Regions from separate parts of the Streptomyces sp. NPDC013157 genome, predicted to be linked through region 4. Evidence: riboswitches for the same ligand, from Rfam matches in the RefSeq annotation. Region 4 holds a riboswitch; each other region holds the start of a gene.
What was found. Region 4 has a riboswitch for cyclic di-AMP ahead of ACFY6U_RS42085 (transglycosylase family protein). Riboswitches for the same ligand answer to the same signal wherever they lie in the genome.
Positions count from the first base shown of each region.

Region 1: it holds a riboswitch for cyclic di-AMP, as region 4 does, so the genes downstream of both, ACFY6U_RS42600 (C40 family peptidase) here and ACFY6U_RS42085 (transglycosylase family protein) in region 4, are expected to answer to the same signal.
Region 2: it holds a riboswitch for cyclic di-AMP, as region 4 does, so the genes downstream of both, ACFY6U_RS30325 (transglycosylase SLT domain-containing protein) here and ACFY6U_RS42085 (transglycosylase family protein) in region 4, are expected to answer to the same signal.
Region 3: it holds a riboswitch for cyclic di-AMP, as region 4 does, so the genes downstream of both, ACFY6U_RS31125 (M23 family metallopeptidase) here and ACFY6U_RS42085 (transglycosylase family protein) in region 4, are expected to answer to the same signal.

Region 1 is NZ_JBIBAK010000020.1:4,256-11,969, forward strand. Features, by position in the region: gene ACFY6U_RS42590 (ATP-dependent Clp protease proteolytic subunit) at 1-398, shown strand, start outside; gene ACFY6U_RS42595 (hypothetical protein) at 406-714, shown strand; cyclic di-AMP (ydaO/yuaA leader) riboswitch at 1,076-1,260, shown strand; gene ACFY6U_RS42600 (C40 family peptidase) at 1,264-1,737, shown strand; gene ACFY6U_RS42605 (ATP-binding protein) at 1,771-2,229, opposite strand; gene ACFY6U_RS42610 (helix-turn-helix transcriptional regulator) at 2,442-3,302, shown strand; gene ACFY6U_RS42615 (DUF397 domain-containing protein) at 3,312-3,539, shown strand; gene ACFY6U_RS42620 (8-amino-7-oxononanoate synthase) at 3,651-4,778, opposite strand; gene bioB (biotin synthase BioB) at 4,926-6,134, shown strand; gene ACFY6U_RS42630 (adenosylmethionine--8-amino-7-oxononanoate transaminase) at 6,127-7,413, shown strand; gene bioD (dethiobiotin synthase) at 7,416-7,714, shown strand, end outside.
Region 2 is NZ_JBIBAK010000011.1:207,610-215,323, forward strand. Features, by position in the region: gene fahA (fumarylacetoacetase) at 1-253, opposite strand, end outside; gene ACFY6U_RS30310 (ATP-grasp domain-containing protein) at 531-1,775, shown strand; gene ACFY6U_RS30315 (FAD-dependent oxidoreductase) at 1,804-3,039, shown strand; gene ACFY6U_RS30320 (HAD family hydrolase) at 3,325-4,131, shown strand; gene ACFY6U_RS30325 (transglycosylase SLT domain-containing protein) at 4,145-4,630, opposite strand; cyclic di-AMP (ydaO/yuaA leader) riboswitch at 4,636-4,832, opposite strand; gene ACFY6U_RS30330 (polyprenyl synthetase family protein) at 6,120-7,130, shown strand; gene ACFY6U_RS30335 (CHRD domain-containing protein) at 7,290-7,714, shown strand, end outside.
Region 3 is NZ_JBIBAK010000012.1:23,349-31,062, forward strand. Features, by position in the region: gene ACFY6U_RS31120 (aldo/keto reductase) at 25-987, opposite strand; gene ACFY6U_RS31125 (M23 family metallopeptidase) at 1,162-2,196, opposite strand; cyclic di-AMP (ydaO/yuaA leader) riboswitch at 2,204-2,364, opposite strand; tRNA gene ACFY6U_RS31130 (tRNA-Met) at 2,690-2,763, opposite strand; gene ACFY6U_RS31135 (dihydrofolate reductase family protein) at 2,902-4,032, opposite strand; gene ACFY6U_RS31140 (MarR family winged helix-turn-helix transcriptional regulator) at 4,164-4,688, shown strand; gene ribA (GTP cyclohydrolase II) at 4,841-5,482, shown strand; gene ACFY6U_RS31150 (O-methyltransferase) at 5,516-6,007, shown strand; gene ACFY6U_RS31155 (hypothetical protein) at 6,060-7,714, opposite strand, start outside.
Region 4 is NZ_JBIBAK010000019.1:161,888-169,601, reverse strand. Features, by position in the region: gene ACFY6U_RS42105 (exopolyphosphatase) at 78-1,019, opposite strand; gene ACFY6U_RS42100 (DUF501 domain-containing protein) at 1,160-1,678, opposite strand; gene ACFY6U_RS42095 (septum formation initiator family protein) at 1,708-2,184, opposite strand; gene eno (phosphopyruvate hydratase) at 2,293-3,579, opposite strand; gene ACFY6U_RS42085 (transglycosylase family protein) at 3,982-4,665, opposite strand; cyclic di-AMP (ydaO/yuaA leader) riboswitch at 4,670-4,843, opposite strand; gene ACFY6U_RS42080 (transglycosylase family protein) at 5,026-6,036, opposite strand; gene ACFY6U_RS42075 (cytochrome P450) at 6,237-7,493, opposite strand; gene ACFY6U_RS42070 (nucleoside triphosphate pyrophosphohydrolase) at 7,490-7,714, opposite strand, start outside.

The DNA.
Region 1 (7,714 bases), on a different contig from region 4:
TGGCCGCGATCTACGACACGGTCCAGTACGTGACCTGCGAGGTCGAGACGGTCTGCCTCGGGCAGGCCGGGGCGTCGGCCGCCGTACTGCTGGCGGCCGGCACGCCGGGCAAGCGGTCCGTGCTGCCCGGCGCGCGCATCGTCCTCCAGCAGCCGTCGCTGCCGGAACCGGTACAGGGCCAGCCGAGTGATCTGGCCATCCAGGCCGAGGAGTTGGACCGGGTCCGGGCGATGCTCGAACGGATGCTCGTCCGGCACACCGGGCGCACGGCGGAACAGGTGCACCGGGATCTGGAGCGGGACCTGGTCCTGGACGCACCGCAAGCGCTGGCGTACGGGCTGGTGGACCGGGTGATGCCCACCCGCCGTCCCTCGCTCGGCCTGCCGGACGCGGGGTGAGCCGCCGATGCTGCCGCCGGAGCTTCCTCCGCTGCCCGCGCTGACCCGCGCCGAGGGCGAGCTGATCGACCGTTACCTGGACGTGGTGGATTGGCTGGGCCGGATCAATCCGGCGCAGAACGAGGACACCTACCGCGGGCTGCGCGCCGCGCAGGCGCTGGTGCGCGCGGCGTCCGAGCTGCGTGACGCGCTGGCCCTGATGCATCAGCGGGGCGAGACGGAGCTTCACGGGGACACGCTGGCACGGGCGTTGCGGGTGCTCGACGGCGAGCGCCGGACCGCTCGCGTCGTACTCCCGCCCGACTGCGTACGGTGACACCCGCCGGACTCCGGCCCCACGCGTCGACACGGCGAGTGGGCCGGAGTCGAAACGATCCAAAGGGGTTACCGCCGTCCGGCGGAGTGTGGCGTGGTTTTACCTGACCGCGAGGACCGCTCAAGTTGCCTGCGCGGGGGTGCCCGCGAGCGGCTTCCGCGCAGGTCCGGGGCTACGCAGGGCAGTTGACGGAGAATCGAACACAGGACTGTCCACCCGAACGGGTGGGTGGTGAGTAACCCCACAAATCCCCGATTCCGTTGGGATTTTCGGACACGAGTGAGTGAAGATCCCTGTCTGACGACAAGCCCCCGCCACAGCGGCGGGGCGGTCCGGGCGGACGCCGAGTCCTGCCGCCGCCCGGATTGACCCGTCGACAGAAGTGCATCGGCAGGAGTGGAGGACCCAAGCACGACGGGTCGCCGGCAAGGTCGCGCCATGACCGGGCCGAGCAGCCCTTGGGGTGAAGCCGTGGCAACACGGCCGGGCAACTTCGCCAGCCCGAATCCGACAGGTCATCCTTCACAGGCGGCTGACGAAGGGTTGCGCATGACTGCGCTCAATCGTGTTCCGTCGCTGATGGCCCGGGCCGGTACGGCCTCGGCACTGACCATCGCCGCCGTGGGCGGCTCGATCGTGATCCCGGGCGTCGCTTCCGATGCCTCGGCCGCCACGATGGCGACGAAGGCACTTCAGGTCGCCGCCTCGAAGAAGGGCGCGCCCTACAGGTGGGGTGCCACCGGACCGAACAGGTTCGACTGCTCCGGGCTGACGCTGTACTCGTTCAAGAAGGCGGGCAAGACCCTGCCGCGAACGGCGGCCCAGCAGTACAACAAGACCCGTCACATCTCGGCCGGCAACCGCAAGGCCGGGGACCTGGTCTTCTTCCACTCGGGTTCCAGCGTGTACCACGTCGGCATCTACGCCGGGAAGGGAAAGATCTGGCACGCCCCGAAGACCGGGGACGTGGTGAAGCTCCAGAAGATCTGGACGCGCAGCGTCTGGTACGGCCGGGTCAGCTGACCCCACCGTGAGCGGGCCGGCAGGAGCTCAGGGCTACGGCTCCTGCTGGCCGGCCGCGGTGGCGGTGCCGGCCGGGACCGTCCAGGGCAGTTCGATGGAGACGGTCTTGCCGCCCTCCCCGGTGGGGCGTACCCGGAGCTTGCCGCCGCACTCGGCGGTCAGCCAGCGGATGATGACCATGCCCCGCCCGTTGTCCTGCTGGACCGCGGCGGGGAGTCTCTTGGGGAAGCGCGGATGACTGTCCGTGACGCCGATGCGCAGCTGCTCGTCCCGGTCGAGCACGAGGTCCACCGTGAAGGTGGGTGACTGCCCGAAGGTGTGCTGCACGGCGTTGGTGGCGAGTTCGGAGACGATGAGGCGGACGGTGTCCGCGGTCTCCGTCTCCGGCGGCAGCCCCCACTCCGCGAGCGTGTCCAGCACATAGGAGCGGGCGGCGTAGACCGAGGCGGGATCGCTCGGCAGAGTGACGGATGCTTCCAGGTGGTCTGCCATGGCGACGTCGTCCCTTTCCTCGGGACCGGAGTCCGACACGGAGCGGATGGTTCGAGTACGGTCCCGGACTGGTGCTTCTTCGCCAGACTGCCATTACCGGGCCGGTCACGGGGAGCGATCCACCAAGATATGCATATATCTGTCGCTCGAAGCGGTGAACTCTGCGACCTCAGACCGTATTTGGGCGGCTCGGAAGGAGTAAGGAGTAGCCCATGCAGAACGGTCCCGCGGTGCGCCGCCGCAAACTGGGCGCCGAACTGCGCACTCTGCGCACCGGCGCCGGCCTCACGAGCGGTGAGGCCGCCCGTCTGGTGGGCTGGCATCAGTCGAAAGTGAGCCGGATCGAGACCGGCGCCAGCGGTGTGAAACCGGCCGATGTGCGGTTACTCCTGGACGCCTACGGCGTGGTCGAGGGGCAACTGCGCGAGTTGCTGCTGGTGTTGGCGGGGTCGGAGGACACGGCGGGACGGCACCACTGGTGGCACGCCTATCGGGGGGTCCTGCCGCCCGCCTACCGCGATTTCATCAGCCTGGAGTCGCAGGCAGGCGCGATGCGCACGCTGGAGACCCTGGTCGTGCCGGGGTTGCTGCAGACCCCCGAGTACGCGCGTGCGGTGACCCGGGCGGCCATGGACGGGCCCGACGACGAGGCCCTGGACACCCTGGTGGAGGTGCGTCTGGCCAGGCAGGACGTGCTGCACAACGATCCGCCGCTGGAGCTGAACGCGGTGCTGGACGAAGCGGTGCTACGGCGCGAGGTGGGTGGCCCGGGCGTGATGACGCGGCAGTTGACCCGGCTGGTGGAGGCAGCCCGGTTGCCCCAGGTACGGCTCCAGGTGCTGCCGTTCGCGGCCGGGGCGCATATCGGCATCACCGGACCTTTCGTAATCTTCTCATTTCCGAGCACTTCTGATCTGGACGTGGTTGTTATCGACCAGTTGACGAGTAGCCTCTACCTGGAGCGGAAAGAAGACCTCCAGGCCTACACGGAGGCCTTCGACACGCTCCGGATCCACGCCCTTTCCCCCGAGGACTCGTTGGATTACATCGCCGCAATAGCTGACGGCGCGTAAGGAGGCACCATGACTGCACTGCCTCGGAACGTACCTTCAAGTGCTGATCTGCACGGACTGCGGTGGCTGCGCAGCAGCTACAGCACCGGAGCGAACAACTGCGTGGAGACGGCACGGCCGCGCTCCGGCCCCTCGGCCGGACTGCTCGCCGTGCGCGACTCCAAGGTTCCGGCCGGACCCGCGCTGCTCTTCTCCCCCGAGAGCTGGGCGGGTTTCACTTCGGCGTTCGCCGGCTGATCAGCCCCAGAAGAGTCTGATCAGACACGAACGAAACGGATCAGACTCGTACCCCATCCATCCCCGACTCCGTATCCGCTCGCGAGCCAGGCCCGGCCGTGTCACGCCGACTCATGGTCGCGTCTTGCCGATCACATGTACAGCGCGTTCGATCTCGGCCCCGGAGAGGTCCGCACGGGCGGTCAGCCTGAGCCGTGAGATGCCGTCCGGCACCGACGGCGGACGGAAACAGCCCACGGCCAGGCCTGCCGTCCGGCAGTCGGCCGCCCACTGCACGGCCTGCTCCGGGGACGGGGCCCGCACGGAGACCACCGCGGCGTCCGGACGTACCGCTTCCAGACCCGCGGCGGTCAGCCGTGCGTGCAGTTCCGCGGCCACCTCGCGGGCCCGGGCCGCACGTCCGGGCTCGCGGCGCAGCAGCCGCAGGGCCGCCAGGGCCGCCCCCGCCGCGGCGGGGGCCAGGCCGGTGTCGAAGATGAAGGTCCGGGCCGCGTTGACGAGGTGGTCGATCACCCGGGCCGGGCCCAGCACGACCCCGCCCTGACTGCCCAGCGACTTCGACAGGGTCGCCGTGACCACCACGTCCTCGGCTCCGGAGAGCCCGGCCGCGTCCGGCGCGCCCCGCCCGCCGTCCCCGAGGACCCCGAGCCCGTGGGCGTCGTCGACGAGCAGCCCGGCACCGTGCTCCCGGCACGCCTCGGCCAGTGCGGCCAGCGGTGCCGCGTCCCCGTCCACGGAGAACACCGTGTCGGAGACGACCACGGCGGGGCCCTCGTGCGTCCCGAGGGCCTTGCGCACGCCGTCCGGGTCGGCGTGCCCGACGACCTGGGTGGCCCCCCGGGCCAGCCGACAGCCGTCGATCAGGGAGGCGTGGTTGAGGGCGTCGGAGACGATCAGGGAGCCGTGCGGGCCGAGCGTGGTGACGGCGGCGAGGTTCGCGGCATAGCCGGAGGAGAAGACCAGGGCGGCCTCGAACCCGCAGAATCCGGCCAGCTCCTGCTCCAGCTCGGTGTGGAGCTCCGTCGTGCCGGTCACCAGCCGGGAGCCGGTCGAGCCACCGCCCCAGGTCCGGGCCGCCGCGGCCGCGCCCTCGGCGACCTCCGGGTGGTGGGCGAGGCCCAGGTAGTCGTTGCTCGCGAGGTCCAGCAGCGGCGAGTCGGCGGGGCGGGGGCGCAGGGTCCGTACGAGTCCGGCGCGGCGGCGCTGTTCCGCCTGTTCGTCGATCCAGCCGAACGCCATGGCCCCTCCGGTGAATTTGTAGGCAGTGGACAGACCCTAGCGGGATCATCAGGCGCCCACTGTGTGGCAATACCCACACGTCGAACTGACAGGGTTGTGCAAACTCTCCTTGGCCCGGAGCAGCCTCGTAGTACAGGATCGGCTCTCATGGACCTGCTGAACACGCTGGTGGACAAGGGGCTTCGGCGCGAGCTGCCGACCCGCGAGGAAGCGCTCGCCGTACTGGCGACCTCCGACGACGACGTGCTCGATGTGGTGGCCGCGGCCGGCAAGGTGCGCCGCCACTGGTTCGGCCGGCGCGTGAAACTCAACTACCTGGTCAACCTCAAGTCGGGCCTGTGCCCGGAGGACTGCTCCTACTGCTCGCAGCGGCTGGGCTCCTCCACCGGGATCCTGAAGTACAGCTGGCTGAAACCCGACGAGGCGTCCAAGGCGGCCGCCGCGGGTCTGGCCGGGGGTGCCAAGCGGGTCTGTCTGGTGGCGAGCGGGCGCGGTCCGACCGACCGGGACGTCGACCGGGTCGCGGGCACCATCAAGGCCATCAAGGAGCAGAACGAGGGCGTCGAGGTGTGCGCCTGTCTCGGTCTGCTCTCCGACGGCCAGGCGGAGCGGCTGCGCGAGGCGGGCGCGGACGCCTACAACCACAACCTCAACACGTCCGAGGGGACGTACGGGGACATCACGACCACGCACACGTACGCCGACCGGGTGGACACGGTCAACAAGGCGCACGCGGCGGGTCTGTCGGCCTGTTCCGGTCTGATCGCCGGTATGGGCGAGAGTGACGAGGACCTGGTCGACGTCGTCTTCTCGCTGCGCGAGCTGGACCCGGACTCGGTGCCGGTCAACTTCCTGATCCCGGTCGAGGGCACCCCGCTGGCCAAGGAGTGGAACCTCACCCCGCAGCGCTGCCTGCGCATCCTGGCGATGGTGCGGTTCGTCTGCCCCGACGTGGAGGTGCGCATCGCGGGCGGCCGCGAGGTCCATCTGCGCACCATGCAGCCGCTGGCGCTGCACCTGGCCAACTCGATCTTCCTCGGCGACTACCTGACCACCGAGGGCCAGGCCGGCCAGGCCGACCTGGAGATGATCGCGGACGCCGGGTTCGTGGTGGAGGGCTCGGACGAGGTGACGCTGCCGCAGCACCGGGCCGAGGTCCGGGGCGGTGGCTGTGGATCGCACGGGGCCGAGGGTGCCGGGTGTGGGTCCCACCCGGAGGGCGGTTGCGGCTCGGTTTGCGGCTCCCACGAGGATGCGGCCGAGGCTGTGACCGTCCCCGCCGCCAACGAACCGCGCACCGACCTGGTCGCCGTCCGCCGCCGAGGGGCCGGAACGGATCTCGCGCCCAATGCCTGACCCCGGCCTGAGCGTCCCCGAGCTGCTGGAGCTCGACCGCCGGCACGTCTGGCACCCGTACGGTCCGATGCCCGGCCGGGCCGAACCGCTCGTCGTGGAGTCGGCGAACGGGGTCCGGCTGCGGCTCGCGGACGGCTCGGGCGAGCTGGTCGACGGCATGTCGTCGTGGTGGTCGGCGATCCACGGCTACAACCACCCGGTGCTCAACGAGGCGGCGCGCGACCAGCTCGGCCGGATGAGCCATGTGATGTTCGGCGGGCTCACCCACGAGCCCGCCGTCCGCCTGGCCAAGCTCCTGGTCGACATCTCGCCCGCCGGCCTGGAGCACGTCTTCCTCGCCGACTCGGGGTCGGTGTCGGTCGAGGTCGCGGTGAAGATGTGCCTGCAGTACTGGCGCTCCCTCGGCCGCCCCGCGAAGCAGCGCCTGCTGACCTGGCGCGGCGGCTACCACGGCGACACCTGGCAGCCCATGTCCGTCTGCGACCCCGAGGGCGGCATGCACGAGCTCTGGTCCGGGGTGCTGCCCCGCCAGGTGTTCGCCGACGCGCCGCCGGCGGAGTACGACGAGTCGTACGCCGAGCACCTGCGGTCCGCGATCGAGCGGCACGCGCACGAGCTGGCCGCGGTGATCGTGGAGCCGGTGGTGCAGGGCGCCGGCGGGATGCGGTTCCACTCCCCCGCCTACCTGCGGGTGCTGCGCGAGGCGTGCGACGCGCACGACGTGCTGCTGGTGTTCGACGAGATCGCGACCGGCTTCGGGCGCACCGGCGCGCTGTTCGCCGCCGACCACGCGGCCGTCACCCCGGACGTGATGTGCGTCGGCAAGGCACTGACCGGCGGTTACCTGACGATGGCGGCGACGCTGTGCACGCCCGCGGTGGCCGAGGGGATCTCGCGGGGCGAGGTGCCGGTGCTGGCGCACGGGCCGACGTTCATGGGCAACCCGCTCGCGGCCTCGGTCGCCTGCGCCTCGCTGGGGCTGCTGCTCGGCCAGGACTGGCTCGCGGAGGTCAAGCGGATCGAGGCCGGGCTGCGGGAGGGCCTGGCACCGGCCCGGGAGCTCCCCGGGGTCCGGGACGTCCGGGTCCTCGGAGCCGTCGGGGTCGTCCAACTCGACCACGACGTCGACATGAAGGCCGCCACGGCCGCCGCCGTGCGCGAGGGCGTCTGGCTGCGGCCGTTCCGCGACCTCGTGTACACGATGCCGCCGTACGTCACGGGCGACGCGGACGTGGCACGGATCGCGCGCGCGGTGTGCGCCGCCGCGCGGGAGGGATGAGCATGCCGATCCTGGTGATCACGGGGACGGGCACGGAGGTCGGCAAGACGGTCACCACGGCCGCGGTCGCCGCCGCCGCGCTCGCGGCCGGCCGCTCGGTGGCGGTCCTGAAGGCCGCGCAGACGGGGGTACGACCCGACGAGCGCGGGGACGCCGACGAGGTCGCGCGCCTCGCGGGTGCCGTGACGGCGGCCGAAGTGGCCAGGTTCCCCGAGCCGTTGGCGCCGGGCACGGCGGCCCGCAGGGCGGGGGTGCCCCCCGTGCGGCCGCAGGACGTGGCCGAGGCCGCCGCCAAGCTGGC
Region 2 (7,714 bases), on a different contig from region 4:
CCCAGGCGGTCAGGGCGCGCCGTACGTCCGACCAGGCGGTGCGGCCGGCGGCCAGCAGCGGGTTGAGAGTCGGTCGGGCCAGCAGCGAGGCGTAGGGGGAGCCGAGGGCGAGGGCAGCGGCGCCGGCGTCGAGGACGTGGTCGCCGAGGCGGACGCCCACCCTCCGTTCCGTGCTCTCGGAGGTCGAGAACACGCCATACGGAAGGTTGTGCGGGCCGAAGGGATCACCCTCGGGGACCTCGAAGGGGGTCAAGGGGGGCATGGGGTGGCTGCCTCGCTCTCATCCGTGCCGCGCGGGGGACGGCCATGTGGCGACGTCGCTATGGCGTTGCGCGGCATTCCATGTGGTCGCGCCACACGTTACGGGTGAGTTGCCTGTCGTGACAGTGTCTAAAGAGTTCGCAATGTCCTAATAGGCCTTGCTGGAGTAGGCAATTCCGGCTTAGCGTCCTTTGGGGGACACGGACGGGGTGGGTCCGGTCCGTAGAGGGGGACACGTGGGGGGACCCGTGGCCAGGAATGCCGTCAGCGTGCCGTTCGAGGCGGACCGCGACGTGCCGGGCCTGATCGTCAAGTTCGGCGACTATCCGCTGCATCACGGCGGGGTCGGCGCGATTCGCAGTCTGGGCCGCCTGGGCGTTCCCATGTACGCGATAACAGAGGACGCGTACACGCCGGCGGCTTCGTCCCGTTATCTCAAACGGGCGTTCGTGTGGCCGACAACAGGCGCCGAGGAACCGGACCACCTCGTCGAGGGACTGCTGCGCATCGGCCGCCGCATCGGCCGTCCGGCCGTGCTGATCCCCACCGACGAGGAGGCCGCCGTCCTGATCGCCGAGCACCAGGACGCGCTCGCCGACCGCTTCCTCTTCCCGCGCGTCGACCCGGGACTGCCCCGCCGGCTGGCGAGCAAACAGGGCCTGCACGAACTGTGCGTGGAACACGGCATCCCGAGCCCGGCGGCCGCCTTCCCCGACTCGTACGACGAGATCGTCGACTTCGCGGAGAAGGCCCGCTTCCCCATCGTCGCCAAGAACCGTGAGGCGTTCGTCCGGCGCAAGCAGCCCGCCGTCAACGGGACGACGCGGATCGCCACCCGGGAGGGGCTGCTCACCCTCGCCCGTGACTGGGGCACCCATCCGGGTGTCATCCTCCAGGAGTACCTCCCGAGGGAGGAGGCCGAGGACTGGATCGTGCACGCCTACTTCGACGCCGACTCCACTCCGCGCGCCCTGTTCACAGGAGTCAAGGTCCGCTCCTGGCCGCCGCACGCCGGCATGACCGCGAACGCGTACGTCGTCGACAACCCGGAACTCGCCGACCTCGCCGCGCGTTTCATCAAGCAGATCGGCTTCACCGGCATCATCGATCTCGACCTGCGCTACGACCGGCGCGACGGCCAGTACAAGCTGCTCGACTTCAATCCGCGCATGGGCGCCCAGTTCCGGCTCTTCGAGAGCGAGTCGGGGGTGGACGTCGTCCGCGCCATGCACCTGGACCTGACCGGGCGCCGCGTCCCGGAGGGGGAACAGCGGGCCGGCCACCGGTACGTCGTGGAGAACATCGACCTGCCCGCCCTCCTCGCCTACCGTCGCAGCGGCTACACGACGCCGCACGCACCGAAGCGGCCGAGCGGGACCGAGTTGGCCTGGCTGGCGGGTGACGACCCGATGCCGTTCGTCACGATGCTCGCCCGCTTCGTGCGTCCGGGCGCGAAGCACCTCTACCAGCTGTGGCGCACCAACCGCCGCGGCTCCAGCAACGCCACGAAGTAGGCACCACGTTCCTGGGGGGAGGGACTTCGTGATCGAACCGGTAGCAGTCATCGGTGCGTGGCCCTTCGGCCTGTCCACCGCCGCTCATCTGCGGGCGCGCGGCATCCCGGTCCGGGTCTTCGGCGACCCCATGGTCAGCTGGCGCGACCACATGCCGGCCGGGATGATCCTGAAGTCCTCCCCGGCCGCCTCCAACCTGGACTGCCCGCAGCACGGGCACACCCTCGCCGACTACTGCGACGCCGCGGGCGTCCGCCGACTGGTGACCGACGAGGACGTCATCCCGGTGGAGACCTTCATCGGCTACGGCGAGTGGTTCCAGCAGAAACTGGTGCCCCGACTGGAGCGGGTCCGGGTGGTCTCCGTGGACCGGCACAAGGTGGACCGGCACAAGGCGGACCGGCACAACGCGCAAGGCTCGGCGGGTTTCGAACTGAAGCTGGACTCCGGGGAGTCGTTCACGGCCCGTGCGGTCGTCGTCGCCACCGGCCTGTCCGGGCTCGCCCGCCTCCCCGCCGAGCTCGCCGAGGCGGGCGCCGACGGACCCGCGGGACCGGTCTCGCACAGCTCCCAGCACCACGACCTGACCCGTTTCTCCGGCAAGGACCTGATCGTCGTCGGTGCCGGGCAGTCCGCGCTGGAGACGGCGGCCCTCGCCGCCGAGGCAGGCGCCCAGGTGCGGGTGGTCTCGCGAGGGCGAGGCAAGGTCGCCTTCGGCGCCCCGCCCTGGGACCAGCCGAAGCTGCGCCCCGAGTCGCCGTTCGGCCGTGCCTGGTCCCTCTGGGCCCTGAGCTACTACCCGCACCCCTACCGCTACCTCCCGGCGCAGGCCCGCCACTACCTGGTCCGCCGGGTGCTCGGCCCGCTCGGCGCCTGGTGGCTGCGCGACCGCTTCGAGGGCAAGGTCGAGGTCCGCGAGGTCGCCGCCGTGACCGGCGCCGAGACCTCCGCAGGCGCCCCGGTCCTCACCGTCCGCACCCACGACGGCGGCACCGACCGCCTCACCGCCGACCACGTCATAGCCGCCACCGGCTATCGCGTGGACACCGCCGCGATGGCCTTCCTCGGCCCCGGGCTGCGCACTCGTGTCGCCGTCACGCGCGGCGCCCCGAGACTCGGCGCCGGATACGTCTCCTCCGTACCCGGCCTCTACTTCACGGGCCTCCCGGCGGCCGCGTCGTACGGTCCTGTGATGCGGTTCGTGTGCGGTACGGAGTTCGCCTCTCCGCGCCTGGCCAGGCACCTGGCTGCGGCCCACGTCTGACACCCCGGGGCCGAACCGTCACCCGGCGCCCGCGAGGTACAGCCCCAACAGCCCCTGCACGCTGTCCAGTTGCACGGCATCGCCGTCTCCGTCGAACCAGAGTCCGAGCCATGGGACCTCTTCGACGTACAGCGCACCGCCGGCCGGGCCCCGGGGCAGCTGCCGGGCATCTCGGAAAACATCACGCCCGCTACTGACAGCGGCCCCATCACGGATACGGCGGGCGCCACTTGAGGCCGAAACGCACGGTGAGTCCCCGGGCCGTGCTGTCCGTATTCTCTGATCATGGTCGCACCCTCCCCGTACTCACTGATCGCCACCGACCTGGACGGCACGCTGCTGCGCGGCGACGACACCCTCTCGGAACGGTCGCTCGCCGCCCTCGGGCGGGCCGGCCGGGCCGGAGCTCAGCACCTCGTGGTGACCGGTCGCCCGGCCCCGAGAGCGCGCCCGCTCCTCGACGACCTCGGCTGCACGGGACTCGCGGTCTGCGGCCAGGGCGCGCAGGTGTACGACGCCGGCGCGAACCGGCTGCTGTGGTCGGTCTCCCTTGACCGGGAGCTGGCGGAGACCGCACTCGGCAAGATCGAGGCCGAGGTCGGCCAGGTGTACGCGGCGGTCGACCAGGACGGCGTGGACGGGCTCACGCTCATCGAGCCGGGCTATCTGATGCCCCATCCCACGCTGCCCGCGCTGCGCGTCGCCCGGCGCGACGACCTGTGGTGCGCGCCCATCAGCAAGGTGCTGTTGCGCCACCACACCCTGACCGACGACGAACTGGCGACGACCGCCCGCTCGGTGGTCGGGTCGCTGGCGACGGTCACGATGTCGGGGCCGGGGACCGTCGAACTCCAGCCGTGCGGGGTGACCAAGGCGACCGGGCTCGCGCTGGCCGCCGACCGTCTGGCGCTGAGCCCCGGGCAGGCCATCGCCTTCGGCGACATGCCCAATGACATCCCGATGTTCGAGTGGGCGGCCTACGGGGTGGCGATGGCCAACGCCCACCCCGAACTCAGGGCGGTGGCCGACGAGATCACCACGTCGAACGAGGACGACGGCATCGCCGTCGTCCTCGAAAGACTCTTCGGGTGACGCGGAACGTCGATCAGTACGCGCCGTGGACGTTGTCGATCGAGCCGTACCGCGCGGCGGCGTAGTTGCAGGCGGCGGTGATGTTCGCGACCGGGTCGTAGATGTCGAACGACGTGCCGTCCACGTGGTACGCCTTGAACGTCGGGTCGATCACCTGGAGCAGGCCCTTGGACGGGATGCCCTTGGCCGCGTTGGAGTCCCAGAGGTTGATGGCCCGCGGGTTGCCGGAGGACTCCCGCATCAGGTTGCGGTATATGCCGTTGTAGGTGCCCGGGATGTGCTTCTCCGCCATGATCGCGAGCGACTCGCGGATCCAGCCGTCGAGGTTGTTCGGGTACCCGGCGAGGGTCGTCGAGGCCGTCGTGGTGGAGCCGGCGGCGGACGCGGTCGTGGCCCCGATGAGCGGGAGGGCGAGGACGGCGGCGCCGGTGCCGACGACGGCGAGCGTGCGGACGATGCGGTTACGGCGGGGACGGCGGTGCTGAACGGCAGCAGGCATGGCGAAGTTCCTCTCCGTCGCCTGCGAGGTGAGCTGTCGGGTTCGGGCTCGGGGAGTGCCCGGCCACATCGCCCGAAGGCGATGAGGCTTCACCCCTAGCCGTTCCGGAACGACGTCTGTTCTCTGACGTCGGCCGTCCGGTCCGGCGACTTACCTGGGTCTCCCGCTCCTGCCGTGCGAATGAACTCGTCGATGGGTCACTACGGGCGGCGGCAGGATTCGGCGTCCGCCCGGCGAGCCGGAACGTATGCGAGAGCACATGTCCGAAACAAGAGGCTGATTCACACAACGTGCTGATTGACCTTGATCTGTGCCGTATGGGGCACTTGATCCTTTGCTGCAGCCAACCCTCAACTGGCCCACGGGAAAAGGAAAGGAAGGGTCGCCCCGCAGGTCGTACAAGCCTTGCGGCATTCGGGCCCGCGTGACCTACTTCACGAATTCGCAATAACGGCAAAGCGGACATGATGGATTCATGGAATCCGCCTTTTTCATGGTTCAACAGAAAACTTCACCACTTGCATTCCCGTGGAATGCCCCCCGCGGGGGCGCTTCCGACGGCCCCGATGTGAGCATTTTCGGCGAGTAGTCCGAATTGTCGGATTAGATATATTTCCGGCATGCTCTCCGTCAACCCCTCCGTCAACTTCGGAAGCCACGGCTGTGTGCGCGTGTCGTCGGGCATGCCCAACGGGGAGGTTGAGGCGGATGCTTGACGGGGCCCGGCATCGAGCGTCGTTGCATGCGCGCGTGATTCTCGTCACGTTGAGACAGGGGAGGCGCGGAACCGGTAATCCCCGGTGCGCGTGTCCAACGCGAGGGCGGAACCTCCCCTGTGGTGTGCGTCGTTGTCATGGCGGCGGCCCCGGGCGAGGCTCGAACGTGTCGACGCTCCGTGAGCCGACGGGGTGAGGTGCGGGCGCCACGCGCGCGCAGGGATGCCGTTCTGCCGGCCGAGGGAATGACGGTCAAGGAAATGCGGAGCGAGAGGACGTGGGTCAACGGAACGCGGAGCTCGACGTGCGGGGTCTCGCGGAGGAGAGCAGACGGGCGTGGACGGGGGCGAGGTGTCGCCGTCCGTGCATGGTGTGCCCCTGCGGGCATGGGTGGGCGGTGGAAGGGGTACGCCCGGGCAGGTGACGTCGGCCGGGGAGGTGTGGCGGTTTCCGGGCGGCGGTCATCCGGAGGGTTCGCCGCCGGACGGGCCCTCGGGTGCCTCGCCGGATCCGGACCCGGCGCGGAGCCCGGTGCGGGACACGGCCTGGGCCTCGGTTCGGGACAACTGCCCGCACTTCCTGTTAAGTCAGCGGATGTCGGGTCGTATCGGCTGATCAAAAACATAACGGTCGTGATCCGATAGCGCCCGGGGTGTAACCGTGGGCGCTATCGGTGATCGAAACCTGACCGGATACGCTGACTTGAGTGATGGCAGCGACCTATCGACAAACCGTGTAATCGCCAGTAGACACCAGCAGACAGGAGACCCCTCGTGACCGTCGTCGGGCCGTTCGGGCTGAGCGTGCGGGACCAGGCTCTGGAAGCCGCTGTCCAGGCCGGATTGACGGCTGTCGAGGAAGGCTTGCTAGACGCCACCAAGAGCGAGGTCCCGTTCATCACGGAGGCCGCGCAGCACCTCGTGCGGGCCGGGGGGAAGCGGTTCCGCCCGCTGCTGGTCATGCTCGCCGCGCAGTTCGGCGACCCGTACGCCCCCGGTGTCGTGCCGTCGGCCGTCGTCGTCGAGCTCACCCACCTGGCCACGCTGTACCACGACGACGTCATGGACGAGGCCGCCGTGCGCCGCGGTGTCGACAGCGCCAACACCCGCTGGGGCAATTCGCTGGCCGTCCTCACCGGCGACTTCCTCTTCGCCCGCGCCTCCCAGATCCTCGCCGACCTCGGTCCCGAGGCGGTCCGGGTCCAGGCCCTCGCGTTCGAGCGCCTGGTGACCGGTCAGATCCTGGAGACGGCAGGCCCGTCGGACGGCCGTGACCCGGTCGAGCACTACCTCGACGTGCTCAGCGGCAAGACCGGCTCGCTGGTCGCGGTCTCCTGCCGCTTCGGCGCGATGCTGTCCGGCGCCGACGAGACGGTCGTCGACGTTCTCACCCAGTACGGTGAGCGGCTCGGCGTCGCCTTCCAGCTCGCCGACGACGTGCTGGACATCGCCTCCGACTCCCACGAGTCGGGGAAGACCCCGGGGACGGACCTCCGCGAAGGCGTGCCCACGCTTCCGGTGCTGCGGCTGCGGGAGCGGGCGGCCCGACTGGGGCTGGCCGAGGACATCGCCCTGTGCGAGCTGCTGGACTCCGACCTCACGGACGACGCGCGGCACGCGGAGGCCCTGGCGGCGCTGCGGGCGCACCCGGCGCTGGAGCAGGCCCGCCGGGACGCGGTTCGGTACGCGGAGGAGGCGCGGGCCGCGCTGGGTCCGCTGCCGGAATGCGACCCGAAGGTGGCACTGGTGGAGCTGTGCGACGCGGTGGTGCACCGAGCCGGCTAGCCCTCCGGCCGGCGTTGCGGGCTCCGGGCTCCCGGAAAGCAGCCTCCATGTGACTCAGGTCACATGCTTGGGCTGAGTCCAATCCGGGACGTGTTCCGTACTTCTCCGCAGAAGCCGACGCAGGGGGCGTCGGCTGACACAGGGGGAGAAAACGGAATCATGGTCATCGACGCAACGCGCCGCAAGAGCCTCGTCGCCGCTGCCATCACCGTCACCGTCACCGCTCTCGGCTGTACCGCCGTCCCGGCATCCGCCGCCACCGGCCACAGCGACACCAGCTACAGCCACACCAGCCACAGCTCCACCACCTCCGTCGTCCTCGCCGCCAGCCTGCGCGGTGCCAACGAGGTGCCCGTCGCCGGTGGGCCCGCCGTCGGGGACAAGGACGGTGCCGCGCTGGAGTTCATCCAGGTCAAGGGGGACAAGGTGACCGTCGCCGTGACCTGGCGCGGCACCGGCAGGCCCACCGACCTGCACATCCACCAGGGCGCCAAGGGAGCCAACGGCGGCGTCAAAATCGACTTCGGGAAGCTGCTGAAGAAGGCCAGGGGCCACAGTGTCGCGGGCAGCGTCAAGGTCACCGA
Region 3 (7,714 bases), on a different contig from region 4:
GGAGGAGCCGGGGGCAGGCGGCCGTCAGGCGGAAGCCGTCGTCAGCTTCGTCAGTTCCTCGTCCGTCAGGTTCAGGTCCGCCACGGCCAGCAGGGGCGGGAGTTGCTCCAGTGTGCGGGCCGAGGCGATCGGGGCCGTGATGGTGGGCTGGGCCGCCAGCCAGGCCAGGGCGACCGTGGGGATCGGGGCCTCGTGGGCCGCGGCGATCTCGTCCAGGGCCGCCAGGACCTTCTGGCCGCGCTCCGACTCGGCGTACTGGGCGGCTCGGCCGGCTCGCGCGCTGTCGACCGTCGTACCGGGGCGGTACTTGCCGGTGAGGAAGCCGGCGGCCAGCGAGAAGTAGGGGACGGCCGCGAGACCGGTGCGGGAGGCCAGGTCCTGGAGGGGGCCCTCGTAGGTGTCGCGGGAGACCAGGTTGTAGTGGGGCTGGAGGGCGACGTACCGGGCGAGGCCCTCGCGGTCGGAGAAGTCCAGGGACTCCTGGAGCCGCTCCGGCGTGATGTTGGACGCGGCGATGTGCCGGACCTTGCCCGCCCGCACCAGCTCGTCCAGCGCGCCGATGATCTCCTCGACCGGGATCTCGGGCTTGTCGAAGTGCGTGTAGTACAGATCGATGTGGTCGGTGCCGAGACGGCGCAGGGACGCGTCGGCGGCGGCCCTGATGTTGGCGGCGGACAGGCCCGGGTACTCGGGGTGCTGGCTGACCTTCGTCGCGATGACGACGTCGGCGCGGTTGCCGCGGGCCTTGACCCACTTGCCGATGATCGTCTCGGACTCGCCGCCCTTGTTGCCCTCGATCCACGCCGTGTACGAGTCGGCAGTGTCGACGAAGTTGCCGCCCGCGGCGGCGTACGCGTCGAGGACGGCGAAGGAGGTGGCCTCGTCGGCGGTCCAGCCGAAGACGTTGCCGCCGAGGGCGAGCGGGAAGACCTCCAGGTCGGAGGCGCCGAGCTTGCGGAGGGAAGGGGAAGCGGAAGAAGCACTCATGCCTGACTTCAACACGCGTCGCCCGGCACCCCATGCCGACGCAACACGAAGTTCTTGTAAAGGCGACCGCCGCCGCGAGGCGTGGCGGGCAGCCCGGCGGCCCTGACGCCGGGGGTTGTCGTCAGGGCCGCCGGGGGCCGGTCAGTGAGGTCCGGGTTCTGGCCGGAGCCAGGGTCAGGGGTTGAGGCCCTTGCCCCGCAGCCAGGTCATCGGGTCGATGGCGGTGGCCTGGCCGTTCGGGTGGACCTCCAGGTGGAGGTGCGGGCCGGTGACGTTTCCGGTGGCGCCCACGCGGCCGATGACGTCGCCGGTGGCGACCTTCTGGCCGGCCTTGACGCCGATCGAGGACTGGTGGCAGAACCACAGTTCGGTGCCGTCGTCGAGGGTGATGATCGTCCGGTAGCCGTAGGAGCCGGCCCAGCCCGCCTCGGTGACCGTGCCGCTGTGCACGGCCTTGATCAGCGTGCCGGTGGGCGCGGCGAAGTCGAGGCCGGTGTGGTAGCCGGAGGACCACATGGAGCCGGCCTGGCCGAAGGTGCCGGTGATCGTGTACGAGACGACGGGCAGCGTGTACTGCTTGGCCAGCGCGGCGAGGCGGGCCTGCTCGGCCTTCTCCTTCGCGGAGGCCTCGGCCTTCTCCTTGGCGTCGGCGGCCTTGGCGGCGGCCGCCTTCTCCGCCTTGGCCTCGGCTGCGGCGACCGCCTGGTCGGCGACGGCGACGGCCTTGGCGCTGGCCTTGGTGTCGAGCTGGTTCTGCTGCTGCGCGGCCTGGGCGATGATCCGGCTGCGCAGCGCCTCACCGGCGTCGGACGAGGAGGAGTCCGCGTCGGTGGCGGTCGTCGTGACGCTGCTGAGCGCGGTCCGGGTGGCCTGGTGGCCGCCGTCCTCGCCGAGCAGCGAGCTGACGGAGGACGGGAGGTCGGGCAGCGAGATGGAGACCGGCGGCTTGCCGGTGTTGGCGCTGGCCATGCCGCCCGCGCCGACGGCGGCTATGACGCCGACGCCGAGAACCGTGGAGCTGCGGGCGAGCCCGCCGCCCTTCTGCTTGGCGACCCGGTGCCGGCCGCGTACCGCGGAGAGGGACTCCTCGGTGGGGTTCCACTCCTCGAAAGGGCCCTCGTCGGTGCGGTAGCCGCCGTAGCCGAAGGTGTCGGGCTGACGCTGGCTGGGCACGAACGGGGCTGTCGGAGCAGGCGGGTTGGACGCCACGCGGGCGCACTCCTTTCCTTCCGCCGCCTACCGGGTTAGCTGACGGGTTCGGAGCGGGAAGGTCTCCTACGCGCGTATACCGGCCGTTTCGTACCCGGCGGTAGCCGTGCGATTCACCCCAAGGTGGTGGTTCCCCGGTTCCCTTGCGGGATTCGGCGCGTGCGCACGGAGCCGTCTCGGGTGACGGCTGGGACGACCGCGCTGCGTTATCGAACGTTAATAGACCCGGCTATCAGATTCCAAGCTGTTCGCCTTGATCATTAAGCTTTCAAAGCTTGGACTTACCTGCCACGACCGGTCAAAAACGGTCGAGTCGACGGTGCGCGTCGCTCACCTCAGGAGTCACACAGGTTTTGATGGTGACTCAGTTGTTATGCACAGGGCGGTCGTCCGGACACCGAACGTGACCGCGCCCCGCTCAGGGCCGTCTCAGGATCTGGATACGACTCAGGGCCGGAATCCTTGAATCTCGGATTCCGGCCCTGGGTTTCAGTAGCGGGGACAGGATTTGAACCTGCGACCTCTGGGTTATGAGCCCAGCGAGCTACCGAGCTGCTCCACCCCGCGTCGGTGACACCAGCATACGCCATCCGAAGAGGGGAAGTCACACGGGTTAAGTCTCACGAGGCCGACGGGGCTGCGGGGAGGTCCCTGACCGCGGGCAACCCCCACGCACCCGCACCCGCAAACCGCGCCCCGACCCGCTCAGCCGAGCAGATGCGCGTTGGGCGCCTTCGCCTCCCCCTCGTACTCCCCGAGCACCAGCACCTCCACCCCCGCCTCCCGCAGCGCGCCCGTCCCGTCGGCCGCCGCCACGAACGTGTCCGGTTCGCGCCACGCCGTCACCACCCGCCGTACCCCGGCCCGGAGGATCAGCTCGGCGCAGGGGTGCGGGCGGGAGGCGCGGTGGGTGCAGGGTTCGAGGCTGGTGTAGACCGTGGCCGCGGCCAGCCGGGGGTCGTCCGCGGGGATCTTCGCCAGGGCCGCCTCCTCCGCGTGGACCACGGGGTCGCCGGCCTCCCGGGAGTGGCCGCGGGCCAGCTCCGTGCCGTCGGCCGCGACGACGACCGCGCCCACGCTGAACGCGGTCCGGGAGGGCGGGCACTCGGCCGCCAGTCCGCAGGCGAGCCGCAGCCAGTGCCGGTCCGCGGCGGACACCGACCCGCCCGTGCCGGGGGCCGTGGGCTCGTAGCGCATGAGGACGACGTCCTCGATCCGGCGGGTCTCCAGGAGCCGCAGCCGCCCGGCCTGGTACCCGCCGGGACCGAACAACCGCGGCGCCTTCGGGTCGCCGACGAAGAGGGGGGCCAGGACCAGCTGGAGCTCGTCGGCCAGGCCCTGCTGGAGGAGCTGGGTGTGGACGGTGCCGCCGCCCTCGACCATCAGGCGCCGTACGCCCCGTACGTCGTGCAGGTGCTCCAGGAGCAGCCGCCAGTCGAGGTCGGCGCCGAGGGAGACGACGTCGGCGGCGATCCCGAGGGCGCGGGCCCGCCGTACCCCCTCGTCCGTCGTGTAGACGATCTTCTCGCCGCCGGTGTGCCAGAACTTCGCGTCCGGGTCGAGGTCGCCGGTCGCCGTGACCGTGACCTTGAGGGGGTACTCGGGCCGGCCGGCGGCGGTCCGGGCCGCGCGCCGCTCCGGGGAGTTGACCAGGAGCCGCGGGTTGTCCGCGCGGATGGTGCCGGCGCCGATCAGGATGGCGTCGACGGAGGCCCGTACCTCGTCGACGCGGTCGAAGTCGGCGGGGGAGGAGAGCAGGAGCCGGTCGGGGCCGGTGTCGTCGAGGAAGCCGTCGAGGGAGACGGCGGCGGACAGCAGGACGTAGGGGTACGGCATCGGACGCGCTCACTCTCGGCGGGCGGACTGGCGGGCAGGCTGACCGGACCGGCCGGATGGCTGACGGGGTCGGCCCGGCTGCCCTGACACGGACACTTGGTTAAAGTTTGAAACAAACCTACACTGGAGCCATGACGACTCGCTGGCTCACTCCGAAGGAGCAGCGCGCCTGGCGCGCCTACATGGCGGCGACGCACCTCCTGGAGGACGCGATCGACCGGCAGCTCCAGCAGGACGCCGGCATGCCGCACCTGTACTACGGCATTCTGGCCAACCTCTCCGAGGCGCCGGAGCGCAAGCTGCGCATGACCGACCTCGCCGAGAAGTCGAAGATCACCCGGAGCCGGCTGACGTACGCCGTGACCCGGCTGGAGAAGGACGGGCTGATCCGCCGCGAGGACTGCCAGTGGGACAAGCGGAGCAGCTTCGCCATCCTGACGGACGAGGGCATGGCGGTGCTGGAGCGCACGGCGCCGGGCCACGTGGAGACGGTACGGGCGGCGGTCTTCGACCACCTCTCCGCCGAGCAGGTGGAGCAGCTGGAGGAGATCAGCTCCGTGATCGCGCGGGCGCTGGAGGGCGACGAGTCGACCCCGCGGCCGACGCCGGACGAGCTGCCGTGGCGGCGGCGGTCGTCCCCCTGTTCCGGATCGTGAACTCGACTTCCCGAAACCGTACGGAAATCTGTTGCTTCAAATTTAAAGCATGAGGTAGGGTTCCAGCCGTGGATCTGCTTCAAATCTGAAGCAGACACCCGCGACGTCCCGTACCGGGACCGCCGTCCTGCACCCGGACACTGGAGAGCCCGATGACCGACTTCCCCGCCGCCACCCAGCGCGCCCGCGTCCGGGTCCCGCTGCGCTTCAACGACGGCTACAGCGTCAACGCCGAACTCGTCACGTTCCATGGCCTGACCGACGGCCAGGAGCACGTCGCCGTCGTCCTGGGCGAGCCCGCCCCCGGCACCCTCCCGCTGGTGCGCCTGCACTCCGAGTGCCTGACGGGCGACGTCTTCGGCTCGGCCCGCTGCGACTGCGGGCCCCAGCTGCGCGAGGCCGTCGAGCGCATCGCCGAGCGCGGCGGCGTCCTGCTCTACCTGCGCCAGGAGGGCCGCGGCATCGGGCTCTACAACAAGCTCGACGCCTACGCCCTCCAGGACCAGGGCCTCGACACCTACGAGGCGAACGCCGCCCTCGGCCTGCCCGAGGACGCCCGCGACTACACCGCCGCCGCCCAGATGCTGGCCGCCCTCGGCATCACCGACCTGGACCTGCTCTCCAACAACCCCGACAAGGCGGAGCAGTTGCGCGGCCTCGGCGTCACCGTCCGCGACCGCGTCCCGACCGGCGTCTTCAGCACCGCCCACAACGTCCGCTACCTGCGCGCGAAGGTCCTGCACACCCAGCACACGCTGCCCCTGGCCGAGCTGACGGAGCTCAACGCGGGCTGAGCGCCGCGGACGGTGACGCCGAGGCTGCGCAACATGCCCCCGCACGCGGCCCGGCTGATCTCGACGCTGATCCGGGCCCGGCGCGCCACGTCCGTCCTGGAGATCGGCACCTCCAACGGCTGCTCGGCGATCTGGTTCGCCGACGCCCTCCGCGACACCGGCGGCCGCCTGACGACCGTGGACATCGACGCCGAACGCGTCACCGCGGCACTGGCCAACCTGGAGCGGGCGGGAGCCCGGGAGTACGCGGACGTCCGCCACGGCGACGGCGCCGAGATCCTCGCCGACACCCCGGACGCGCCCGTCGACCTGGTCGTGCTCGACGCCGAGCGACCGGCGTACGTCGCCTACTGGCCGCACCTGCGACGCGTCCTGAAGCCGTACGGCATCCTCGCCGTCGACAACGCGGTGAGCCACCGGAACCAGGTGGCCGCGTTCCGCGAACTGCCCGCCTCGGCAGCGGAGTTCGCCGTCGACCTGCACGAGGTGGGCGACGGGGTGCTGACCGGGGTGCGGGTGCGCTGAGCACCACCTTCGCCGTCACCGTCACCCGGGCCGCGCCGGATCGCCGGCCGGTTCAGCCGAAGTAACCCTCCAGGTCTGCCAGGACGTTGACCGAGCCGGCCGCGTTGTGGATGTGGACGGTGCCGTCGGCCGCGACCGGGATCACGGCCAGGACCGGACGGGTCCCGCCCGCGGTGAGGCTGTCGTTGGACACGCCGGGCAGGCTGCCGTCGCCGTAGGCGGTCAGGTGGGTGGTGGCGGTCGGGGTGACCCCCGTGAGGTTGACCAGCACCGCGGAGGCCGTTGCCGGGACCCCGTGGACACCGGCGACCTTGACGGTGAGGGTGCCGTTCGCGCCCAGCGCCCTGCGGGGTGCGCCCAGCCCGGTACGGGTGTCGAGGAAACGGGCGGGTGTGGTCGCCACGTACGGTCCGCCGACGCGGGCGCTCGGGTCGCCGCCCGAGTTGGCCCAGTCGTCGGTGTACACGCCCTGGAGATCGGCGATCAGCTGGACGTGCCCGGCGCTGTTGTAGATGTGGAACAGGCCGGAGTACGCGCAGGGGACGGCCAGGTTGGAGACGGTCTGCCCGGCCCGGTAGTCGAGGGTGGACGTGGTCGGCGGGTTGGGTCCGTCGCAGGCGACGGTGATGTAACCGCTGCCGGTGGCCCCGGTCACCGTCACGTTGAGGACGGCGGCGACGGTCGCCCCGCCCCGCGTGTACTTCGGCAGGGTGACGGTCGTGGTGCTGCGGGGGCCGACCGCGCCCTTGCGCGCACCGGTGCCGGAGCGGGTGTCCAGCACCCGGGTGGGAGCCACCACGGCCAGGGCGGACATGTCCTGCGTGTCCTTGATGGCCTTGGTGGTGTAGTAGCCCTCCAGGTCGGCGATGAGGTTCACCCCGCCGTGCGCGTTGTAGAGATCGACGTAGCCGTCGGTGCCCACCTTGACGGTGACCAGGTTCGGGTTGACCTGGCCGGACTGGAAGTTGAGGTTCGAGGCGGTCGGGCGGGCGGTGCCGTCCGGGTAGACCGTCACATAGCCGGCGGCGGTGGCACCTGTGTCGGTCACGTTCAGCGTCACCGCCGTGACGCCGGACGACGGGACGCCGCCCACGCCGAGGACCTTGAGCCGGACCACACCGCCGGCGCCCACGGTCCGCTTGGGCGCGCCGGTGCCGTTCCGGGTGTCCAGCAGGCGCCTGGGGCCTTCGCTGACGAAGGCCGCGCCGACCGTGGCCCTGGCGGTCTCGGTGACGGTCCGGCCGCCGGTGTCGGTGATCTTCTGCGTGACGGTGTAGGTGCCGGGAGCCGGGAAGGTGTGCTTCAGCGTGCCGCTGAGAGGGGCGACGGAGACGGCCTTGGAACCGTCGCCGAAGGTGATCTGGTCACCTGTGATCGCGTACGGATCGGAGTCGACGTCGTACTGGCAGGTGGCCGCGTCCGGTACCAAGGGGGTGGTCCCGCAGCCGACCGTGGCGGCGAGGTCCGGTACCGGTACGACCTGGTGCCAGACGTCGGCGCCGCCCATCCGGGTGCCGTCCGCCCTGTCCACCAGCACGACGACCTGGACGCCGCTGCCCGTGGTGGCCTGGGTGTAGGTGTGGGTGGCCGATCCGGTGGTGGAGGCGACGGTCGTACCGTCCCCGAAGTCGAAGGTGTACGTCAGCCCGGCCAGCGAGTCCGACCACGGGTTGCTGATCCGTGCGGCGGCGGTCTCCGGAATGCCGA
Region 4 (7,714 bases):
GCGTGTCACAGGCCGTTCGGGGCGCTCACCCGTCGATTCGCATGCTCATCCGAGGATGGATCACGCCGATCTGCGGGTCAGGCGACGGACCAGGCGATGCCGTCCAGAATGTCGTGCTCGCTCACCACGACCTCCTCGGCACCCACCCGTTCCATGATCGACTGGAGGACGAGGGCGCCGGCCCCGATGACGTCGACACGGCCGGGGTGCATGGAGGGCACGGCCGCCCGCTCGGCGTGGGTCGAGCGCAGCAGCCACTCGGTGATCTCCCGGACCCGGGCGTAGGGGATGCGGGAGTGGTGGATGGCGGCGGAGTCGTACTCCGGCAGGTCCTGGTGGATCGCGGAGAGCGTGGTGACCGAGCCGGCGAGACCGACCAGGGTGCGCGCCTCGCGCAGCGGTACGGTCTCCTCGGCGAGGTCGAGGGCGCGCTCGATGTCGGCCCGCATCGAGGCGGTCTCGGCCTCGGTGGGCGGGTCGCTGACGTGCCCCTCGTGCACGAGGTGCCGCTCGGTCATCCGCACGCACCCGACGTCCACGGACCGGGCGGCCCGCACGTGTGCGTCGCCCACGACGAACTCCGTCGACCCGCCGCCGATGTCCACGACGAGGAACGGCTTGGCGAGGTCGTCGCGCCCCGCCAGCTCCCTCGTCGCGCCCGTGAAGGAGAACTCGGCCTCCTGGTCGCCGCTGATGACCTCCGGCTCGACGCCGAGGATGTCGAGCACGCCGCGCACGAACTCGTCCCGGTTCTCGGCGTCACGGGAGGCGGAGGTGGCCACGAACCGCAGCCGCTCCGCCCCGTACTCCTTGATGACCGCCGCGTACTCCCGGCAGGCCGCGAACGTCCGCTGCAGTGCCTCCGGCGCCAGCCGCCCGGTCCGGTCCACCCCCTGCCCGAGCCGCACGATCACCATCCGCCGGTCCAGATCGACGAGCTCCCCCGTCTCCGGGTTCGCGTCGGCGACGAGCAGCCGGATGGAGTTGGTTCCGCAATCGATGGCGGCGACGCGGGTCATGGGCAGTGGGTTCCTTCTCTGTTCGTGACGTCTCGGCGGACCGAGCCGAGCCGGGGCGGCACCTTCTCGGCGGACCGAGTCGGGTGGTGGGTGGGCGAAGGCCTCGGGGGTCCAGGGGGCGGAGCCCCCTGGACGGCACGTCACTCGCCGGTGACCACGCAGGCACCCTTGGCCCACCACTCCGGCAGCATGGCGATCGCCTCGTCGCCGAGCGGGTTCACGCCGGGCCCGGCGGCCAGCGAGTGGGCCACCAGGACGTGGAGGCACTTCACCCGGTCCGGCATCCCCCCGGCGCTGGGAAAGCCCGTCAGCTCCTCGATCTCGTCCCGGCGCCGGATGTAGTCCTCGTGGGCGGCCCGGTACGCCGCCGCCAGCTCCGGATCGCTCTCCAGCCGCGCCGTCATCTCCTTCATCACGCCGTTGGCCTCGAGGGTCCCGATGGCGGACGCGGCCTTCGGGCACGTCAGGTAGTACAGCGTCGGGAACGGCGTCCCGTCCGGCAGCCGCGGCGCGGTCTCCACGACGTCCGGCTGCCCGCACGGGCACCGGTGCGCGATGGCCCGCAGCCCGCGCGGCGGCCGCCCGAGCTGCTGCTTGAAGGCCTCGACGTCCGCGTCGGTCGGCTCGGTGCGCGGGGTGGAGGGCGGAGGCGTTTGCATGACTGTGTTCTGCGTGGCTTTCTGTCGGTTCACTGGTCGGACGCGTCGGACTTGTCGACGCCGTCCCAGACGTTCGCGTACCAGGGCCGGTCGGCCGCCCCGAGGTAGGCGTGCGCCTGCTTGGCGGCACCGGGGTCGATCACGACGAACCCGGTCTCCCCCGGCATCACGTAGTGCAGCCGCTCGCGGATCTGCTGCTCGGCGTACGCGTCGTCCTGCCACCGCGCCTTGAGGTCCCGCAGCTGCTCGACCCGCTGCCGGGCCTGCTCCTGCTGCCGTTCGAGGTCGGAGATCTCGGCGCGCTGGGAGACGTACTGCCGCATCGGATAGGCGAGCGCGACGACCATCGTGCACAGCACGATCGCGAGCAGCGCGGCGCGGCCGGTGAGCCGGGAGCGCCGGGCCTGGCGCCTGGTCTGGGAACGGTAGACCCGGGCAGCCGTCTGCTCGCCGAGCAGCTTGAGCCTGGTCGCGGTGGAGAACCGGTCCCGGTCCTTCACGGCCATGTCCCCGCCTCCCTGGTCGCCCTGATACATGCGTACGTCCCCGGACACGGTACGGGACCGGGTACGGGGACGTACGTACGACTGGCTAAGCCTTACCCTCTAGCGGGCTCAGCCCTTGAAGCGGGGGAACGCGCTGCGGCCCGCGTACACCGCCGCGTCGTCGAGGATCTCCTCGATGCGCAGCAGCTGGTTGTACTTGGCGACGCGCTCGGAGCGGGCCGGGGCGCCGGTCTTGATCTGGCCGCAGTTGGTGGCGACGGCGAGGTCGGCGATGGTGACGTCCTCGGTCTCGCCGGAGCGGTGCGACATCATGCACTTGAAGCCGTTGCGCTGGGCGAGCTCGACGGCGTCCAGGGTCTCGGTGAGCGAACCGATCTGGTTCACCTTCACCAGCAGGGCGTTGGCGGTGCCCTCCTCGATGCCGCGGGCCAGGCGCTCCGGGTTGGTGACGAACAGGTCGTCGCCGACGATCTGCACCTTGTCGCCGAGCTTGTCGGTGAGGACCTTCCAGCCCGCCCAGTCGTCCTCGAACAGCGGGTCCTCGATGGAGACCAGCGGGTAGGAGGCGACGAGCTCCTCGTAGTACTCGGTCATCTCGGCGGCCGAGCGGGACTTGCCCTCGAACTCGTACTTGCCGTCCTTGTAGAACTCGGACGCGGCGACGTCGAGCGCGAGCGCGATCTGCTCGCCGGGGACGTAACCGGCCTGCTTGATGGCCTCCAGGATGAGGTCGAGCGCGGCGCGGTTCGACTCCAGGTTCGGGGCGAAGCCGCCCTCGTCGCCGAGGCCGGTGGCCAGACCCTTGCCCTTCAGGACCTTCTTCAGGGTGTGGTAGACCTCGGCACCCCAGCGCAGCGCCTCGGAGAAGGACTCCGCGCCGATCGGGGCGATCATGAACTCCTGGATGTCGACGTTGGAGTCCGCGTGCGAGCCGCCGTTGAGGATGTTCATCATCGGGACGGGCAGCAGGTGCGCGTTCGGGCCACCGAGGTAGCGGAACAGTGGCAGGTCGGACGCCTCGGAGGCGGCGTGCGCGACGGCGAGGGAGACACCGAGGATGGCGTTGGCGCCGAGCGAGCCCTTGTTGTCGGTGGCGTCCAGGTCGAACATGGCCTGGTCGATCAGGCGCTGCTCGGTGGCGTCGTAGCCGACGAGCTCCGGGCCGATCTGCTCGATGACGGCGAGGACGGCCTTCTCGACGCCCTTGCCCTGGTAGCGGTTGGGGTCGCCGTCACGGAGCTCGATGGCCTCGAAGGCACCGGTGGAGGCGCCGGACGGAACGGCGGCACGACCCGTGCTGCCGTCGTCGAGGCCGACCTCGACCTCGACCGTGGGGTTGCCTCGGGAGTCCAGGATTTCCCGGGCTACGACGACGTCGATGGACGGCACGAGCATCTCCTTCTTGGGATGTGACGCTGGTTGTGCGGGGCGCACGTGGGCCTCGTCGGCCCTTGCTCAGCCTTGCGACTAGAGCCTAACCGTCCGAGGGCCGTCGGCCGGCACGACCGACCGGCCCGTGGACACACAGACGGTACTCATTGTTCATGCGCGGAACAAAGGGGGTCCCGATGAAGAACGGAAGAAGAGCGGGCCAAGAAGCGCGCCGGGAAGGGGCGGCAAAGAGAAACCCCGCCCCGGTGCGTACGGGGGAAAACGCACCGGAGCGGGGGCCCGCGGGGGACGGGGGTGACCCTCACGTGGTCTCCACTATGGGGACCACGGCTGTGTGGGAGCTGTGGTTCGGCTGGGCGCCGCTCAATACTTTCGGCGGCCGCGCCGCGCGCTGCGTCAGGTGCCCTACTTCAGGTGCAGCTGCTGGCCCGGGTAGATGAAGTCGGCGTCGTCGACGATGTCCTTGTTCAGCTTGAACAGCGCCTGCCAGCCGCCCTTGACCTTGTGCTTCTCGGCGATCGAGCTGAGGGTGTCGCCCTTGACGACCTTGTACTCGCCGTCGCCCTTCTTGACCTTCTTGCCGGTCGGGGTGGTGACGGTCTTCTTGGCGGCCGGGCGCTCGGCGGAGCGGGAGGCGGCCTGGGTGTCGGTCGAGCGGGTGCTGCTGCTCGACGAGCTGGAGCCGGAGGAGCTGCTGGAGCTGCCGCCGGTGTAGGTGGCGCTGGACAGGCCCGTGCCGCAGACCGGCCAGGCGCCCTTGCCCTGGGCGGCGAGGACCTTCTCGGCGATCTGGATCTGCTGCGCCTTGGTGGCCTGGTTGGCCTGCGCGGCGTACTGCGTGCCGCCGTACGCGGCCCAGGTGGAGGCGGAGAACTGCAGACCGCCGTAGTAGCCGTTGCCGGTGTTGATGGCCCAGTTGCCGCCGGACTCGCACTGGGCGACGGCGTCCCACTCGGAGGCGGTGGCGGCGGAGGCGCTGCCGGCCGCCATCAGCGGGGCGGCGACGGCGACGCCGGTGACACCGGCGACAGCGATGGCGCGGACGGCCTTGGACGGACGACGGTGCTTGCCCTTGCCGGAGAACAGCATGGATCGATCCCCTCACCGACGCCTGCGAGGTGAGCTGTCGGGTTCGGGCCGGTTGAGTTGCCCGGCCGCACACCGTGTGTCGGTGCGCGGCTTCACCCCGAGCCGGATCGGCAGCCTCAACTACCGGCCCCGGCGCTTACCTTGGGTCCCCCGCTCCTGCCTACGGCGCATGACGCGACGACTGTTCCCGGGCGGCCGCTGGCAGGACTCGGCGTTGCGACGGCCGGGGCTCGTGGTGACGAGCGGCCTTGACCGTAAACAGGCCATCAGGTGAATTTCAAAGATGATCAGGGCTTCTGAGACTCATCCCACACTTTCACCAAAACGGACATTCAACTCGAAGCGGGATGTCAACTCCCGCTACTTTTCGTCCGATTCGCTGCCGAGTTTCAGGGTCTGACCGGGGGTGATGGCGTTCGGGTCGGTGCCGATGTCGGCCTTGTTCGCGGCGTAGAGCGCGCGCCATCCGCCGTCGAGGTCAAGGGAGTCGGCGATGGAGGCGAGGGTGTCGCCGTCGCGGACGATATAGGTGCCGGCATCGCGGGAGGCATGGCGGCCGGAGGAGGTGACACTCTGACCGTTTGTCACGCTTTCGTCCGCCGAGCCGCCGCGGTGCTTGCCGCCACTGCTGACGGCTCCCGTGTCGACCAGGCTCCAAGAGCCGCCGGTCTGCCACGAATTGTCCGAGTCGTCGGTCCCGGAGGTGACGGGACTCTCGCTCGCCTTCGAGGCGCCGGAGCCTGCGTCGGAGTCGGATGATTCCGACTTGTCCGTCTTGTTGGACTTGCTGGAACTGCCCCCCTTGGAGCCGTTGTCGGCACTCTCACTCGGAGAGGGGGCGGCCGAGTCGTTCCCGGAGTCCGTGGCGCCCGAAGACGAGTCGGAGCCGGAAGAGGAGGACGAGTCCGACAGTCCGGAGGACGAGTCCGACGAGTCGGAGGAACCGGACGAATCGCCCGAGTCGCCGAGTCCCGTGTCGACGTTCACCGAGGCGTCGTCGGACGAGAGGCCGGCGAGCAGGGCGCAGGTCCGCCAGGGCTTGGTGCCCTGGTCGGCGAGTATCTTCTCGGCGACCGCGATCTGCTGCGAACGGCTCGCCTGGTCCGGCGTGCCGGCGTACTCCAGTCCCCCGTACTTGCTCCAGTCGTCCAGGGACATCTGGAGGCCGCCGTAGTAGCCGGTGCCGTTGTCGGCGCTCCAGGAGCCGCCGCTCTCGCACTCGGCCACCTGGTCCCAGGTCGACCCGTCGGCCGCGCTGGCGTTCACCGCACCGAGGAGCGGGATGGCGATGGCGGAGCCGGTCACCCCGGCCGCGACGAGGAGTGCCGGAGCCTGGCGGGGGCGACGGTGACGACCGTTCCCGGAGAGCATGCGGAAACCTTTCGAGCGACAGCGGTGACCGGCGCGACGGTTCCCGCAGGGGCGCCGCGCTGATGGGTGAACGTATCGGCAGACGATCACTTGTCACAAGTTAATGCCGCGTAGATCACGTGAAGATCACAGACTTGAACGTCGGTCACCTTTTACCCGTACGGGCCGGTACAAGCCTCGGCGAGGGCCTTCTGGGGGCTTCAGCGACCGGCCGGCGTGAACTCCACGGGCAGGGTGCGCAGTCCGCGCATGATGAGCCCGCCGCGCCACCGCAACTCGCTCTCGTCCACCGCGAGTCGCAGGTCGGGGAGGCGGGTGAGGAGGCCGGCGAGTGCGGTCTGCCCCTCCAGGCGGGCGAGCGGGGCCCCGAGGCAGTAGTGGATGCCGTGGCCGTAGCCGAGGTGCTGGTTGTCCCGCCGGGCGAGGTCGAGGGTGTCCGGCTCGGCGAACCGCTCCGGGTCCCGGTCGGCCGCGGCCAGGACGACCAGGACCGGGTCGCCGGGCGCGATGCGCTGCCCGCCGATGTCGACCGGCTCGGTGGCGAACCGCCAGGTGGCCAGCTCCACCGGCCCGTCGTAGCGCAGCAGTTCCTCGACGCCGGTCTCCAGCAGCCCGCGCTCACCGGCGGCCAGGGACTCCTGCAGACGTGCCCGCTGCCCGGGGTGGGTGAGCAGCGCGTACGTCCCGTTGCCGATCAGGTTGACGGTGGTCTCGAAACCCGCGAACAACAGGATGAAGGCCATGGCCGCGGCCTCGTTCTCGGTGAGGTGCTCGCCGTGGTCCGAGGCCCGGATGAGCCCGGAGATGAGGTCCTCTCCGGGACCGGCCTCGGCGGGCAGCGCCTCCCGCTTCCGGTGGATCAGCTCGGCCAGGTACCCGCGCATCTTCTTCACCGACCGCGCGACCCCGCCCCGCGGCCCGCCCCCGTGCCGGATCATCATCCCCGCCCAGTCCCGGAAGTCGTCCTGGTCCTCGGGCGGGACGCCGAGCAGGTCGCAGATGGCGTAGATGGGGAGCGGGAAGGCGAACTCGTGGATGAGGTCGGCCTCGCCCCGCTCCGCGAACCCGTCGATGAGCCGGTCGGTCAGCTCCCGGACCCGCGGCGCGAACTCGGCCACCCGGCGCGGGGTGAACGCCTTGCTCACCAGCCGCCGCAGCCGGGTGTGGTCCGGCGGGTCGATGTTGAGCAGGTGCGTCATCAACTCGGCCTTGCGCTCCCCGGGGATGCCGGTCTTCCCCTTGGCGTGCGCGGGCTCGTCGTGATGCGCCGGGTTCTTGGACAGACGGGGGTCGGCGAGGGCCTGCTTGGCGTCCCCGTACCGCGTGACCAGCCAGGCCTCCACCCCGCTGGGCAGCCGGGTCCGCCGCACGGGCTCGTGCTCCCGCAGCCAGGCGTAGGCGGGGTAGGGGTCCGCGGCGAACTCCCAGGTGAAGAGGTCGGGGGCGACCGGGGTCACTTCTCCACTCCCTCCGTCGCCCGCACCGCGTCCCGGTAGGCCCGGGCCGCCGCCCGCAGGGCCGCCTCCGGGTCGGTGCCGTCGGCCTCCGCACGGGCCGCCAGGGCGAGCAGCTCGTACCCGATGCCCGGAGCCTGCGGCAGCGGCACCTCGAGACCGGCCGTCCGCACCCGGGAGGCCAGCTTCGCCGCCAGGGCGAGACCCGGCTGGGCGAGGGGTAT